One region of the Vibrio sp. BS-M-Sm-2 genome, then DNA from elsewhere that is predicted to be linked to it. Evidence: predicted binding sites of a transcription regulator. Region 1 holds the regulator's gene; each other region holds the start of a gene.
What was found. The regulator PurR, encoded in region 1, represses purine synthesis genes. The targets are predictions, from matches to a motif close to TNANGNAAACGTTTNCNTNA.

Region 1 (4,208 bases):
TACTGCGGGTTACCACATCATCTTCTACGACTAATACGTGATAGCTCATCTACACCACTTTTCTTATTTAATAGTTTCAGTGACTATTCTATTCATAACTCGTAACAATTCTAGTAGTACACGAGATAAAAGCCAGAAACATGGATTTTTTTTGATACAAGACAATCTTAAACCTTGCTATTTATCTTCCATCGCAATTCAATATAGGCATTACTACTAACGAGTAACTTTGCGTTTCGCAAATAACCTTGTTATTCAGCCTTCGTACCCTAGGTATTACGAAAGACGATATTAGGATTAATCAAATGAAAGAAACGAAAGCATTCAACGAGCAAAGAGCCGAAATATACTGGTGGCTATCAAGCTTATTCGCCAAAGAGCTCACCCAAGAAGAACTCGATCACTACCACTCTGTTGAGATTCGTTCTTTCCTAACTGGTTTAGGCGAAAATGAAACACTAAAGCCTGCGATTGATCGCTTAGTCGATGCACTGAACCGTCTCCAAACACGTGAAGATGCCCAACTAGAACTGTCTGCAGACTTTTGCGATCTTTTCTTAAAGACAGACAAACACGGCGCTCTTCCTTACGCTTCCATGTATATCGGCGAAACTGGCCTTTTAAATGATAAGCCTGCAAGAGATATGGAAGAGATCATGGCCAAGCACAACTTAGTCGTGAACCAAGACTTAAAAGAGCCAGCAGACCACATCGCTATCGAACTCGATTTTCTTGGTAACTTGATCATCCGTTCTAATGAAACGGATCTTGAAGAAGAACTCGAAAAATCGTTCGCCGTTCAACAGCAGTTTATCGAACAACAACTGCTTACTTGGGTGCCAAGGTTCAACGTAAAATGTCATGACGTTGACGAATTCGGTTTCTACGCTTCAGTCTCAGCTCTGCTACTGGCATTCTGCACATTAGACACTCAATACCTCGCTGGTGAATAAGTTTATTGGATGATTTGGTAAACAAATTCAGCAGAATGTGACAATTCACCCGGATTTCTGGGTGAATTTTATTGCGAGTAATTTCTAGTCAGTCTAAAATTGTGACCGCAAACGATAAAATATGAAACATTCACGAAATGCTATGCTTATTAAAGTTCAGAGCATTTCGGTGTTAAGACAAGCCGCTCAATAGCGGTTTTTTGTTTTTTAGCACTTTAGTACCCAAAGAGCCCTACAAATTTAAGCTCTTAGTTAGGTAGCTTAACGGCTACTTCATTCCGTACTTTGGGAAAGTAGCTTCTAATAGGATAAAACCATGGCCACTATCAAAGATGTCGCTCGCTTAGCCGGCGTATCAACAACAACCGTTTCTCACGTAATCAACAAAACTCGCTTTGTTGCTGAAGCGACTCAAGAAAAAGTAAACAAAGCAGTAGATGAACTTAACTATGCGCCAAGTGCAGTTGCTCGTAGTTTGAAGTGCAATACAACACGCACTATCGGCATGCTAGTTACTCAATCAACTAACCTATTCTTCTCTGAAGTTATCGATGGTGTTGAGAGCTACTGTTACCGTCAAGGTTACACTTTGATCCTGTGTAATACGGGCGGTATCTATGAGAAGCAACGTGATTACATTCGAATGCTTGCTGAGAAACGTGTAGATGGCATCTTAGTGATGTGTTCTGACCTAACTGAAGAACTTAGAGAGATGTTAGACCGTCACGCTGACATCCCTAAAGTAATAATGGACTGGGGTCCAGAGAGTTCTCAAGCTGATAAGATCATCGATAACTCTGAAGAAGGTGGCTATCTAGCAACCAAATACCTCATTGAACGCGGTCACTCTAAGATTGCTTGTTTAAGTGGCCACTTAGACAAAGCAGCATGTGTTGAGCGTATCGCTGGTTACAAGCGTGCACTCAATGAAGCAAAGATTACTGCCGATGATGATATGATCATTGAAGGTAACTTCGAGTGTGATACGGCTGTTCTTGCTGCAGAGCAAATCGTAGAGATGGAAGATCGTCCAACCGCAGTATTCTGTTTTAATGACACAATGGCACTAGGCCTAATGAGCCGCCTGCAAGAGAAAGGAATTCGCATTCCTGAAGATATTTCCGTGATTGGTTACGACAACATCGAACTGGCTGAATACTTCTCTCCACCGTTAACTACGGTTCACCAACCTAAGCGTCGTGTTGGTAAGAATGCATTCGAAATTCTGTTAGAGCGCATAAAAGATAAAGATCATGAAAAACGCGTCTTCGAAATGCACCCTGAAATTGTTGAGCGAAGTACAGTTAAAACGTTAAATTAATTGACAACTCGAGTTTAATTGCATCAAGCGCACCTTTAGGTGCGCTTTTTTTATCAACAGCTATAATGAACTCATATGCACAAAGGAAAGATCATTAATTGAAGCAACATCACATTTTGAAATATCAACTGTGAGCCTCATTCAACAAAAACTTTATTCTATTCAATCAGTCACGCACAGGGCAAACCACTTGAAAAAGTGAGACGCAAAGCTTCCGGCCTAAACCACTCGTTGGTATGGTAGCGGGGTTACCGATGGCAAAATGCAGTAAGTACTAATAATTTAGTAATTTACGGCTTATTGACAATTTAATTGCAACATTTTGCTAATCTCTCGGACCTGCTTATTTGGTGGCGTAGTTCAAATACACCGAGATAAATAACATGGATAAACCGATACTAAAGGACTCAATGAAGTTATTTGAGCCCCTAGGAAAAATAAAATCACGCTCAATGTTTGGTGGCTTCGGTCTTTTTGCTGATGACACTATGTTTGCTCTGGTTGTAAATGACCAGCTGCACATACGAGCAGAAAAATGCACAACAAAACAATTCGAACAACAAGGGTTTCAACCGTACGTCTACAAAAAACGTGGTTTCCCTGTCGTTACTAAATATTTCGCTTTACCTGAAGGCCTGTGGCAAGACCAAGAAAAAATCTTGCAGCTTGCAACCACGTCTCTAGGTTTTGCTAAAGAAGAAAAAGCCGAGCAGTCTTCTGCTAAGCCTACTCGACTCAAAGATCTGCCTAACCTTCGACTCGCTACTGAACGCATGTTGAAAAAAGCAGGGATCGATTCCGTAGAACGTTTATATGAATCAGGCTCTGTAAACGCATTTAACGCCATCAAGGAATCGCATGCGTCTTCTGTCAGTATTGAACTACTTTGGGCGCTAGAAGGTGCGATCAATGGTACACATTGGTCAGTTATACCGCAGCAGCGTCGTGAAGAGCTTATCAATCGCGTCAATTAGCATTGTCAGTGCAAACTATCTACATAACTAAGCCGCATTTTTGCGGCTTTTTTTATATCTACTGAAAGTTAATCTAAGCTTTGCCTGTCTATCTATACTATCGGTATGCATTGAAAATTTAGAGGAAGTATCAATGAGTAAGAAAATGATATTGGGTATTATATTGGTAGTAATCATCGTCTTGTTAGGCGTCAATTTTGGCCAATACCTCACGCTTGAAAATGCCAAGGCCCAACAAGCCGTTTTAAATGACTACATTGACAGCAACTTTATTGCCGCCGCCGCTATCTATTTTGTTGCGTATGTAATGATCACTGCTTTCTCAATTCCTGGCGCCGCTGTTGTTACCCTGCTTGGAGCTGCTCTATTTGGCTTCTGGAATAGTTTACTGCTGGTATCTTTCGCAAGTGCAATTGGTGCTACCCTCGCTTTTCTAAGTAGCCGCTATCTGTTACGTGACTGGATTCAAACCAAGTTTGGTGACAAGTTAGCGACAATTAACAAGGGCGTTGAAAAAGACGGCGCATTTTACTTGTTTTCTCTGCGTCTAATTCCTGTATTCCCATTCTTCCTTATCAACCTGTTGATGGGTCTAACTCCTATGTCGGTGAGTCGTTACTACATTACGAGTCAAATCGGGATGTTGCCGGGTACTGCTGTTTTCTTGAATGCAGGTACTCAACTCGCAGAAATTGATTCACTTTCGGGCATCGTGTCGCCTTCAGTACTATTGTCATTTGCATTACTGGGTATATTCCCAATTATTGCTAAGTGGTTGATGGGGAAGTTTCGCTCAACACCAGTGGCTGAATAACGTATATAGCTAAATAACGCATATAGCCAGATAAGGTTCTATTTCAATGAAGATCTTCAGTGCATCGAATCCGACAGAAGCCCACATCATCTGTGGATTACTAGAAAGTGAGAATATTGCGTGTGAAGTCCGTGGGGAGGGTTTGT
Region 2 (4,208 bases), 240 kb from region 1:
AGAGAAGAAACCGCGGCTGCAACGATCCCGCGCGGTGCCATCCAGCTCAAAAACCATTTATCCGCCGAAGTAAGATCCGTGCCGATCCCGCTGATCCATACACTTAAAGGACGCGCCACCAGCATCACTACCGCTAATAGGCCAACACCACCCCAACCTATCGAGAGAAAAGTACCTGAATCGAGCCTGCTCGCTAACAGAATAAACAACGCAGAAATAAGCAACACGGTTAGGGTTTCTTTGAATTCGATGATGTCTTCGATATCCAAGCCCTTCACGTTGGCAAGCCAGATCCCCATGATGGTCACGGTTAATAAACCGGACTCTTCACTCAGATCATTGGAAAACGAGAACGCCGCCAACATTAACGTCAGCACGGCCACATTACGCAAATAGTGCGGAACCCAATGCCCTTGCAGCATCTTGGCAATCAAATGGCCACCGATGACCCCTAAGCCTAAACCAATGGCTAAGGTTAATCCCAGAGCTGAAAGTACATGTCCTGTAGGGTCGGCTGAAGAGACAATGTATTCGTAAACCAGAACCGCAAACAGAGCCCCTATCGGGTCGATAACGATTCCCTCCCATCGCAAGATACTGCCTAAGGAGGATTTAGGCTGAATACTGCGTAGCATGGGCACAATTACAGTAGGGCCAGTTACCACGACTAATGCACCAAACAGTGCGGCTAACGGCCAACTGAAGTCCACAAAGTAGTATGCCCCCACCACGATACACGCCCATGTAATCAACATGCCGAAACTCACGAGGTGAGTCACCATCCGGCCATGGCCTCTGATTTCTTTGAAATTTAGGGTCAATGCCCCTTCAAACAGGATGATAGCAACACCTAACGAAATCATAGGAAACAGCACATCACCGAAAATGGCATCGGGATTTAGAATATTCAGGCCAGGGCCTAACAACAAGCCAACGATAAGGAGAGGAAGAATAGCGGGAAGACGTAAACGCCAGCCGAGCAGCTGACAAGCTAAAGACAAGAGTCCAATTAACGCCAAAGAAGAAGTAATCGACAAATCCATTTGTGTCCCTAAAAGGTTTGCACCACACTCTGTGGTACAAACTATTCAATGAAATAAGAAAGCCTACGTTCTTACACTATAGGCTCTATTTTTCACGCTAACCGAATATTATTGTGATTAATCAGTTACTTTACTATAGGGGGAGTAAAGTCATGATCAGTTAGCTATAGAGAAAGTACAACGCCAGCAATAGCGGCACTCATTAAGTTAGCAAACACACCTGCACAAATTGCTTTGAAGCCATATTGTGAGATGAAAGAGCGACGCTCTGGAACTAAGCTGCCCAAACCACCTATCAGAATCGCCATGGTAGAGATGTTAGCAAAGCCACATAGAGCGAAAGTTACGATCGCTTGTGAGTGCTCACTTAGTGCCTCTTTAGCGTCCATCAGTTGGATGAAAGCCACGAACTCGTTCACGACAATCTTGTTACCGATCAGCGAGCCTGCAACCACAGCCTCAGACCATGGCACACCGATCAGCCATGCAACGGGTGCAAACACATAACCTAGGATAAGTTCGAAGCTTAGGTTTACGCCAAACCAGCCGCCAACGATACCTAGCAAGCCATTCAGCATTGCAATCACACTGATAAAGGCAAGAAGTGTTGCACCCACCGCAACGGCAATACGAAGTCCAGACATAGCCCCATCTGCCATTGCCTCAACTACGTTTGTTGCTCGTGGAATTTCAACGTCAGACTCAATATTTTCTTGAGCCTCATCTGCATTACCTGGTACCAAAATCTTGGCCATCAATAGACCAGCAGGAGCAGACATGAATGCCGCAGCGATCAGGAAGTTTAGGTCAACGCCAAGCGAGGCATAACCCACTAGCGTGCCACCAGCTACAGAAGCCAAGCCACACACCATTACAGCAAACAGTTGTGAATCCGTCATGTGCTTTAGGTAAGGTTTAACCACCAATGGCGCTTCAATCATGCCAACAAAGATGTTCGCTGTTGCAGACAGTGATTCCGCGCGGCCTGTACCCAAGAATTTCTGTAGCGCACCACCAATAAGGTTGATCACCTTTGGCATAAAGCCAATGTGGTACAAACCAGAGATCAGTGCAGAGAAAAAGATAATGATGCCAAGAACATTAATCGCGAAAACAAATCCGTTATTCGTTAGGCCACCAAATAGGAAGTTAATCCCCTCTTGACCGTAGTTAATCAAGCTAGATACCGCACCCGTGGCTGCATTCAACGCTTCTTTACCCATTGGTACATACAGAACCAATAGCGCGAATGAGATTTGTAATAAGAAAGCCAAAGAGACTGTTCTTAGTGGAATATTTTTTCTGTCCGTAGATAGTAACCAAGCGGCAACTAAAATAGTGATAATTCCAAGTAGGGAAGCCATGTGCGTCAACCTAAAAGTTGTAGATAGGAAAGGCGACGCATTGTATAGAGGAAATCGTTTGCGGCAAGGTGCGGTTGTTAATGTGATGTTGGGATTATCACTGTCTCATCTATGATTATATTAAAGTATTGAATTTTAATGATTTAACTTGCTCGAAAAGTATACTTTTTCCATATGGAAATTATATTTATAGATTAGGAAACAGTTAACGGTGCAGCTCAACGCAGGTTTTGAGGTTTTCATCCCAATACGTCGGAGACCCGATATGGTTTTTAATGAACTCAATCACCGCTGAAAGCTTCTTCGGCATGTTCTTTCGGCTCGGGTAAACGGCATAAAATGGCATTAGCTGACTGGCTCGCCACTCTGGCAATACTTGAATCAACTTGCCCGTTCTAAACTCTTCTTTCACCAAGTAAGTCGCCAGATAAGCAACGCCCCATCCTGATACTGCCGCGTCTCGTACTGCCTCAGCCAAATCGACCGAGTAATCGCCCGCTACTTTGACACTGAGGTTTTCTTGCCCGTTATCAAACGCCCACGATGTGTAGTCTCGTTCACGGCTGCGATAAATAAGACAGTTATGGTCAATTAGATCGGAAGGCACATGAGGAGTACCCGCTTTAATCAGGTAGTCGGGCGATGCTGCCACCACAAACTGGCTGTCTGCTAATCGCTGTGCAATGTAACCTTCAGGTAAGTCTTCATTATTGGTGATCCAAAGATCCAAGCGTTCTTCAATCATGTCCACCTTATAGTCGAACAAGTGGACCTCGATTCTCAACTGAGGATAAAGCTGTCTGAGTTGATCAATCGCTGGAATGATATGCAGTGTGCCAAATGACTGTGACAATCCAACGCGCAAGATTCCAGAGATATCATCACGTTGGCTGTCCATATCCATTTGAGCCGCTTTTACCGTATTGAACAGCTGCTCACAGTGTTGGTAGAACACGTCTCCTGCTTCGGTTAGCGTTAGGCTACGTGTGGTTCGTTGTACTAGCTTGATGCCAATGGAGTCTTCAAGCAAAGCAACCTGCTTACTGATGTGGGACACCGAAACGTTCAAGCTTTTTGCAGCACTGGTAAAACCTTCGTGTTTGATCAACGCATGGAATATCACCATCTGTGCAGCTCTATCTGTTAGCACAAGACCACCTTCTTAAGTCTCTGAAATATAAAATTAAAAAGGACTCCGAAGAGTCCTTTAGTTCGTTTTGCCTATAGTAGGCCAAATGCTATTCAAAGCGACCTAAATCAATTAACCAAATTAAGTCTACTAATCAAATCAGGCCGATTAATCAAACTTAATTCTGTCGGCTAGATGGCTTACTGCCAAAGCAAAGTAGTAAGAACGATTCCACTTCATTAACACATTGTAGTTGTTGTAAATGAGGTACGAACGTCCGGTTTCATCATCCGGCATTATCAACCACGCTTTGATGTCTTCATCAAGCGTTGGTAGTGGGCGATCGTCATAACGCTTAATACCGAGTTCAGACCACTCTTTTAGATATTTCGCTTTGTCTTCGTCTCGGCCTTGCATATCAATAGAAACAGTTGATGGAACGTGTACCTGACGACCCCAAGTATATTTGTCCTCCCAGCCTGATTGGCTGAGATAGTTAGCCGCCGAAGCAAATACGTCTTCTTCTGTGCCCCAAATGTCTTTCTTACCGTCGCCGTTACCATCAGCGGCATACGCTAAGAATGAGCTCGGCATAAACTGAGGTTGACCCATCGCACCAGCCCAAGAGCCTTTCATCTCTTTTGGCGCAATATGGCCTTGATCAAGAATCTT
Region 3 (4,208 bases), 510 kb from region 1:
TTGTGTGCTGCGATGCGTGGTAGAAATGATGTACTAGATTGGAGGTTAACCCACCATCGCTATGTGTGCTTGATGAAGGATAGCGTTCGCGTCTACCATTCTATCGTGCATCACCTTGATTGAGTCTCCAAATCGCAGCCCTTTTGAAGGCGTTAATAGGAACTCTTCTAGGTCGACAAATGCACATAGGCTCGCACACTCTCCCACTTCTAATACAATGAAATACCCTAAGCTATGCTCGTTATTCATTTGTACAATATCCCCTTCTTGAGGATATTCATGGCCAGTGCCTTGTGAGTCGAAGAACCAACTCTTAGGCTGTACAGGCTTATGGAAGCGCTTTGCTGCCACACAATAGAGTGCAAGTTCAGCTTGGCGAGGCTCAGACAGTTCTAAGCCAGAAATTTGTTCTTTGAAGGTTTGGTATGAAGATGCGTCATCAACGGTGAATTCATTATCTCTAAACGCGCAGTCCACCAGCTTATTACGGACCAGATTCGTTTTGAAAATCATATCCTCTCCGAGGTTTAGCATTAATGAACATTGCTGCTCATCGTAATACCAACTCCATGTATCGCTAGGTTTAAGCATCATTTCGTCTCACACTGTTGAACCATTCCATTAGGTAAAACGCAAAATTACCTTCAATTACAGTAATTTTACTGAGCAATAGGCAAAAAAAAGAGGAAATGAATTCCTCTTTCTTGTCGCTTTTCTCTACAACTCAGTGAGTTACAGTGTCTCTTTTATTAAGACGATGCCAGATTGTCGCTTTTCAGAAATAAAAGCGTCTTGCCGTTTAAAGATTTTTAACGATGTCGCCTACAAGGCCTGGACCTTTGTAAATGAAACCAGAGTAAACTTGTACAAGCTTAGCGCCTGCCATCATTTTCTCTTTTGCAGCAACATATGAGTCAACACCACCTACTCCAATGATCGGCAGTTTGTCACCCAGCTCTTCGTGAAGTTTACGAACTACTTCAGTACTGCGAGATTGAACAGGACGTCCACTTAGGCCACCTGCTTCATCGCAATGTTTCATGCCTTCAACGATTGAACGATCCAATGTTGTGTTCGTTGCGATCACACCATCGATCTTATTTTTGATCAATGATTCACAAATTTGGCTGATTTCATCGTCACTTAGATCCGGAGCAATCTTAAGAGCAAGAGGAACATATTTACCATGCTTCTCTTCTAGTTCAGATTGTTTCGTTTTCAGTTCAGACAATAGATCGTCTAGTGCTTCGCCGTATTGAAGAGAACGAAGTCCTGGAGTGTTTGGTGAAGAGATGTTCACAGCAATGTAACCAGCGTATTGATATACCTTCTCCATACAGATCAAGTAATCTTCAGCGCCCTTTTCAATTGGTGTGTCTTTGTTCTTACCGATGTTGATGCCTAAGATGCCGTCGTAGTTCGACTTCTTAACATTCTCAACAAGGTTATCAACGCCTAGGTTATTAAAACCCATGCGGTTGATGATACCTTCAGCTTCAACAAGACGGAACAAACGAGGTTTGTCGTTACCCGCTTGCGGACGCGGAGTAACAGTCCCTACTTCTACGAAACCAAAACCCATTGCACCAAACGCATCAATACATTCGCCGTTTTTATCTAGGCCGGCAGCAAGGCCAACTGGGTTTTTAAAAGTAAGACCCATGCACTCTACAGGTCGGTGAGGTAATTGTTGGCGATACAAAAGATCAATAGGCGTGCCTGTGAAGCGTTTGAAATTTTGAATTGCTAGATCATGTGCCTTTTCGGCATCAAGTTGGAAAAAGCCAGTTCTGGCTAGACGGTAAAGCATTGTGCCTCCGATAGAAAAAAGCCCCGTGTAAACGGGGCGATATTATTTACTTATTTACCCAACTATTCAATCTATTACTGTCTGTAAGGGTAAGATAATCGAGTTTGCTAACGAATGCGGTTCATTATTAAGCAAACGTTATCGTTTCTTCAGGTTATTAGCTCATTTCTTGCCTTTACCACATTACGGCCACCAGCTCACTTAACAACAAGCAACTCACTTAACAACAAACAACGTGTGCGTCGAGATTGCCCCTTCAAAAATCGTTAGACCAATGGATCCCACTTTACCGAAACGAAAAAGGCAGACCTTATGGCCTGCCCTTATTTTTTTCGTTTTATCTAGTGACTAGTCTTTTGACATGCAGTTTAGATTCAACAGCATCAATTCACGCAATGCTACTGAGAACTTAGCAAACTCATGAACCGAACCCACTTTGAATTCGTTTAAGATGCTTTCCCAACGATGTAGGGAAACAGAGTTACTTTCCATCCAGTCATCAAGCGCTTTAATTACATCAATGTCTGAAGCACAACCACAGTTAAGTACTTGGCCAGTTAACTGACGTTGCTGCCAATCCAGATCTTCTCTGAATGCTGCACGCGCCAGTGCTTGCCAGTTGTTGTCTACAGCTTGGCCATTAATTTGCTTCAAGAACCAATGCAGTGACAAACGATCACCGAGGTTGAAGTAAAGCTTAGAAGCTTGTTGTACTGTTTTACCTGTTTCACGAGCCACTGTGGATATATCCAGTGCTGAGTACAAGCTAGACAAACGAGCCACGGAATTAGCCAGCTCAGCGTTGACACCTTGGTCAATCCATAGTTGAGCCATTGCTTGATGCTCTTCTACTTCTGAAGCTACTAGGTTTTCATCCAGCTTCTCAGTAATCGCGACTACATCACCTTGGTAAAGCTCAATCAATGCATTCACTGACTGTTTACCCGTACGGTTTCTTAGTAACCAACGTGCTAGACGACGAAGCGTACGGCGTACATGGTAAAGCAATTCGTATTGAGCTTCAGAACTTGAGATGTTGTCCAGTTCACGGATGCTCTTCAATACCTTACCCAGGCCGTAGATTTCACGTGATGCCGCGTAAGCATTCGCAATATCAACAATGTTCGCGCCCGTCTCTTCTTGCAAGCGAGTCACAAAGTTACAGCCCATCTCGTTAACCATTTGGTTAGCAAGTGCAGTCGCAATGATCTCTGCACGAAGTGGATGGTTATCCATGTGCTGAGAATAGTTACGGCGTAACTCTGTTGGGAAGTATTGCATCAGTTGTTGAGCATGGAACTCATCATTCGCAATATCATCACTCACAAGATCTTCTTTTAGGACCATTTTACCGTAAGCGATCAATACTGATAATTCAGGTCTTGTTAGTGCTTGGCCCTGCTTCTCACGCTCTAGCAGCGTTTCGTCATCTGGGATGTATTCCAAACCACGGTCTAAGTGTCCTGCTTTTTCCATTGTGTGGATAAAGCGGATTTGCTCTTTTACTAAGCCAACACCTTGATGCTCAGTAACAGAGATAGATTCAGCTTGGCAGTATGCGTCGTCTAGTACGATTTCGCCTACTTCGTCTTCCATAGATTCTAGAACTTGGTTACGTTGCTTAACGGTTAGATCACCATTAGACACCAAGCCATTCAAGAAGATCTTAATGTTAACTTCGTTATCCGAGCAATCTACACCACCAACGTTATCAACAAAGTCAGTATTAACTCGACCGCCCGTTAGAGCGTATTCAATACGACCCAACTGAGTCATACCCAAGTTACCGCCTTCACCAACAACCTTAGCTTTCAGGTCACGGCCATCAATACGTAGCACGTCATTTGCGCGGTCACCCACATCAGTATGAGTCTCGTTAGAAGACTTAACGTAAGTACCGATACCGCCATTCCAAAGTAGATCAACCTGCATAGACAAGATCGTTTTGATCAAGTCATTGGGTGCCATTGATGCTTTCTTGGTACCCAACATTTTCTGAATTTCAGGCGTTAAAGAGATAGACTTCGCTCGACGAGAGAAGATGCCACCACCTTGAGAAATCAGCTCTTTATTGTAATCTTCCCAGCTTGAACGAGGCAGATTAAACAGACGGTCACGCTCTACCCAACTGGACGCTGATTCTGGATTCGGGTCAATGAAGATGTGCATGTGGTTAAACGCAGCTTGTAAGCGAATATGCTTAGATAGCAGCATGCCGTTACCAAATACGTCACCTGCCATATCACCCACACCAATGGCAGTGAAGTCTGTGCTTTGACAGTTGATGCCCATTTCACGGAAGTGACGTTTAACAGATTCCCAGCCACCTTTCGCCGTGATACCCATAGCTTTGTGGTCGTAACCGTTAGAGCCACCAGAGGCAAACGCGTCACCTAAC
Region 4 (4,208 bases), on a different replicon from region 1:
TCGATTGCTTGATATTTAGCGTATGCTGAGCTTCAACTCTGTCAAATTCAGAATTGATATACAGGGCAGGGACTAATCCTAGAGCGAATATGGTGCATAGAAATTGGCTGACTAGTTTTTTTATACTCGTATTCATCACTGTCCTTAAAGAATCAGCGCAATACTATATATTTTATAGGGTTTTTAATGTGATCTTGCCCCAGAACTTAAGATAAGATGCGCATATAACTACGATTTTAGTGCAACTTTTTGCACTAAAGCTTGATTGTTGAGCAATCACTTCGTATTAAAATCATTGCTCAATTGATCGATACAGTCTGTAATCAGAGCCAGTTAATCGCGATTTTTCGCAGTTTATCTAGCTAAGGGCATCTAGCTCAGGCCGATAATATTTCCATTACTATCAATATCTAATGACATGAAAGCCGGTTTGTCGGGTAGGCCAGGCATGGTCATTACATTTCCGCACAGCGCGTAAATAAAGCCGGCCCCCGCACACAGTTTTAGCTCTCTAACGGGTACGTTAAACTGAGTTGGTGCACCTTTTATATGTGCTTCTGTAGAGATCGATAGAGGCGTTTTTGCCAAACAAACTGAGAGGTCGCTATAGCCGTGTTGATTAAACTCAGCCAGTTGTTTTTTCGCCAGTGGTGATAGCGAGATACTTGCTGCGCCATAACCGACTTCAGCGACAGCCATCAGTTTTTCTTCTATGCTTTGCTCCGAGTTGTATAAAGGCTTAAATTCACTCTCACTTTGGCATGCTTTTACCACGGCATGCGCCAACTGAGTCGCGCCTTCGCCGCCTTGACCAAATGCTTCACTCACTTCAACGCTAACGTTTGAATCAAAGTCAGTGATCATCTGTTTCAATGCTTCTAGTTCTTGAGCTGAATCTTGCGGGAATCGGTTAATCGCAATAACTGTCGGTACTCGGTATTGCTTTACGTTATTGATATGCCATTTCAGGTTCTCAAAACCCGCAATAAGCGCGTCTTGGTCATCACTAAAGATTGAATCTGGTAACGGAGTACCCGGTTTCAAATCGTATAAACCAGAATTGGCTTTTAATCCACGCAATGTTGCGACAACGACAGCACAATCAGGCTTCTTGTTGGATGCTTTTACTTTGATGTTGCACGCTTTCTCAAAACCCATGTCTGAGCCGAAACCACCTTCAGTTACAACAAAGTCACTCAGCTTTAATGCTATCTTGTCGGCAATAATGGAAGAATTACCGTGGGCGATGTTTGCGAAAGGCCCTGCATGTATGAGGGTCGGTACGCCTTCTAGGGTTTGCATCAATGTAGGCTCGATAGAGTCCTTCATTGTCACTGTCATTGCGCCCGCTACGTTGAAATCATCTGCGGTCAATGGCAAGCCTTGTTTATTGTAAGCAAGTACCACTCGTCCGATACGCTTTCTTAAATCTTGAAGATTATCAGCTAGAGCAAGAATAGCCATCAGCTCTGAAGCGGCTGAGATATCAAATCCATCTTCTCGCTCAAAGCCATTAATTGTTTTGTTTGCTTCGTTCTTGCCAACCGTGATCATGCGCAATGCGCGATCATTATGATCGAGCACACGCCGCCAAACGATTCTACTTGGGTCGATATCTAGTGCTTTTAAGCCCGAGCGCACTTCAAAGGCTTCTAACCCTTCACGCTGTTCATGATACAAACGCGCATCAATGGCGGCAGAAGCGAGGTTGTGAGCGGCCGTCACAGCATGAATGTCACCCGTCAGATGTAGATTTAATTGCTCCATAGGGGCGACTTGAGAGTAACCACCACCCGCAGCGCCACCTTTTACACCAAATACCGGGCCCATTGAAGGTTGGCGAATGCAGGCCATGGAAGATTGGTTAATCTTTGCGAGGCCTTGTGCTAATCCAATAGTGGTGACGGTTTTGCCTTCACCAAGAGGCGTTGGTGTGATAGCCGTTACCACGACCAATTTACCATCTTGTTGGTTGACGAGGCGTTCAAGTGATGTGAGAGACACTTTAGACTTGTATTGCCCTAATGGCTGATGTTCGTTGTGGTGCAGGCCTGCTTGCTTGGCAACCTCACTGATGTTTTTAAGGGGAGTAGAGCGACAAATATCAATATCAGACAGCATATTTGATCCTTATATCAGAACCGAAAGGTGGTACGTAAACGTTTGCGTGGCGATGGTACTGTATAAATTTGCCAAGTAAAGGCAAACCACACGAATTATGTGCTGGAAGATGACAGATCTCAAGAGTCATTGCGCGAGATCAAATCTTAAACGAGCAAAATATTCGAACAGATTACCCTCAGCTGCAGTTATATTAGTGTCGAATACAAAAAGGGCTGCATATGGCAGCCCTTTAGGAAAAGGTAATCTAGTTAGGCGCTAACCTCAATCAGTCAGCAATCCAATATGGTCGATTAACGATCCCAATATGTTTCTTCTAAGCTATCTTCGCGTTCAGGTAGTGCGCGAGAAAGGCGAGGAGAGTGCTGAGTCAATACTTCGTAGCTTACACGGTTTGCGTACTTACAAATTTGAGACAGTGAAGAGTAAGTTAGACAAGCGTGCTCGTGTTTCTCAGAGTTTGGTACATTCACGTGGTGGTAGCTGTTTGCTGCCATGTCGTGTAACAGTGCTGAAAGTGCACCATCACCAGCACCATTTGTGTTCTTAATTTCAAGTGGGCCACCAAGGTAAGGGCCAATATGAGAATACACTTTTACTGGGTCTTTGCAGTCTTGCTTACGCATAGCGCGGCTAAATTCGTATTTATTGAATTCAGGGATATTACCCGGTAACAATGGCAGTGTGGTTTCGCGTTTCGCTGGCTCGTCAGTGTAACCTGCCATGTATAGGCCAATAGGACCTGCAGTACATAGAACTAGGTCAACCCACTCAAGTGCTTTGTTAGCAGCTAGCAGAGGATCTTTTTCGCCTGTTAGCGCTTCACCTTCGTCTTCGTTCATCGCGACGATGGTTACGTTTTCTTTCAGGTATTCTTGCCACCATTCAGCGTTACCTTCGATCACATATTTAGTACCAAGCGTAAGTACAACAGGCACATTGTGTGCTTTCGCATATTCAATCGCTTTTTGTACCGCTTTTGGCATCGGATCTTCAGGTTTGCCACGCATTAAGTATGACGACACAACCAATGCAGAAGCTTTCTCGAACACTTTTTCAGGAATGCTTTCTGGAAGTAGTTGGTTCATGTGGCCTTCATTGATTGCAAACGTACGTTCGCCATCTTCAGAAATCAGCGTGTAGCAGCGACCAATTGGACCATCAACAGTTTGAAGGTGGTTTAGATTCATACGAGAAGAAGTGCGGCACAGATAACGGTAGCCGAATGAGCCAACTTCAATCTTCTTAGACATAACGCCAAGCAGTACAGATTTGCTGTCTGCAAGTACAGAATAGTTGTGCAGTGTGTTGCCGATAGTATCGCCAGGGTATTGATGCGTGATCAAACCGCGCGCAACTAACTCTTCATACAGCGCATCTGCTTTACTTTCTTCCAATACCAGTGAGTGACCTTTACTCAGCTCGTATTTTTCTAGGAACTCGTTGTCAACACGGGCCTCGATATCAACAATCGTTTGGCCAACACCGACAATCGTTGCGCGGTGAAGCTTAGGTGTTTGTTGAATTTGGTTGACCAACGGATCACGTGCGTGAGTTGGAAAGTAGTGCTTAGATTTACGCTGTCCAGGAAACTTCATATGAAAAATACAGTGAAAAAATTTTGCCGCATGATATCACATTTTGTTTCTGTTTCTTTCATTTTTATTACATTTTGAATCACCTGCACAATGAGTGTACAGGTGAATAGTCTTACTTTGGCTTGAGGCTATTCAGCGGGAACAAGCGTTGCTGGATCTACGTAAGCCTCTGTACCCCAAAGCGGAACAGTTGAAAGGCTATGTTTGAAACTGCCTTCCGTTTCTTTGGTGGTGTAAGACAAGTAAAGCAGTGACTGATTCTCTGCATCGTAGATACGACGGACCTTCATTGTTTTAAAGAAGATACTTTTTGACTGCTTGAATACCACTTCGCCTGATTTGCTCTTGTCTATTTGAGCTATCATTTCTGGTGTGATTTCACCTGTTTGGCGACAAGAGATAGAGCTATCGCTTGGATCAGAGAGACTTAGGTTTGCTTCGATTGATGCGATATGACAGGTAACACCTGCGATCTTATCGTCATCTAAT

Region 2: AB8613_RS13245 (NupC/NupG family nucleoside CNT transporter) is a predicted target of PurR. The motif match lies at 2,454-2,473, and genes of this name have one in related genera.
Region 3: pyrD (quinone-dependent dihydroorotate dehydrogenase) is a predicted target of PurR. The motif match lies at 1,938-1,957, and genes of this name have one in related genera.
Region 4: AB8613_RS22755 (formate--tetrahydrofolate ligase) is a predicted target of PurR. The motif match lies at 2,152-2,171, and genes of this name have one in related genera.

Annotation. Positions count from the first base shown of each region.
Region 1 covers NZ_CP167894.1:3,107,021-3,111,228, reverse strand. Annotated here, with positions in the region: gene torR (two-component system response regulator TorR) at 1-49, opposite strand, end outside; gene torD (molecular chaperone TorD) at 306-953, shown strand; gene purR (HTH-type transcriptional repressor PurR) at 1,270-2,274, shown strand; cyclic di-GMP riboswitch class I at 2,445-2,530, shown strand; gene AB8613_RS14280 (TfoX/Sxy family DNA transformation protein) at 2,658-3,248, shown strand; gene AB8613_RS14275 (TVP38/TMEM64 family protein) at 3,382-4,062, shown strand; gene AB8613_RS14270 (DUF2007 domain-containing protein) at 4,109-4,208, shown strand, end outside.
Region 2 covers NZ_CP167894.1:2,864,934-2,869,141, reverse strand. Annotated here, with positions in the region: gene AB8613_RS13250 (cation:proton antiporter) at 1-1,043, opposite strand, end outside; gene AB8613_RS13245 (NupC/NupG family nucleoside CNT transporter) at 1,208-2,407, opposite strand; gene AB8613_RS13240 (LysR family transcriptional regulator) at 2,613-3,533, opposite strand; gene AB8613_RS13235 (lytic transglycosylase domain-containing protein) at 3,705-4,208, opposite strand, start outside.
Region 3 covers NZ_CP167894.1:53,931-58,138, reverse strand. Annotated here, with positions in the region: gene AB8613_RS00155 (cell division protein ZapC) at 46-594, opposite strand; gene pyrD (quinone-dependent dihydroorotate dehydrogenase) at 800-1,810, opposite strand; gene AB8613_RS00145 (NAD-glutamate dehydrogenase) at 2,159-4,208, opposite strand, start outside.
Region 4 covers NZ_CP167895.1:1,528,790-1,532,997, reverse strand. Annotated here, with positions in the region: gene AB8613_RS22760 (diguanylate cyclase) at 1-136, opposite strand, end outside; gene AB8613_RS22755 (formate--tetrahydrofolate ligase) at 373-2,121, opposite strand; gene AB8613_RS22750 (inosine/guanosine kinase) at 2,415-3,719, opposite strand; gene AB8613_RS22745 (CreA family protein) at 3,848-4,208, opposite strand, start outside.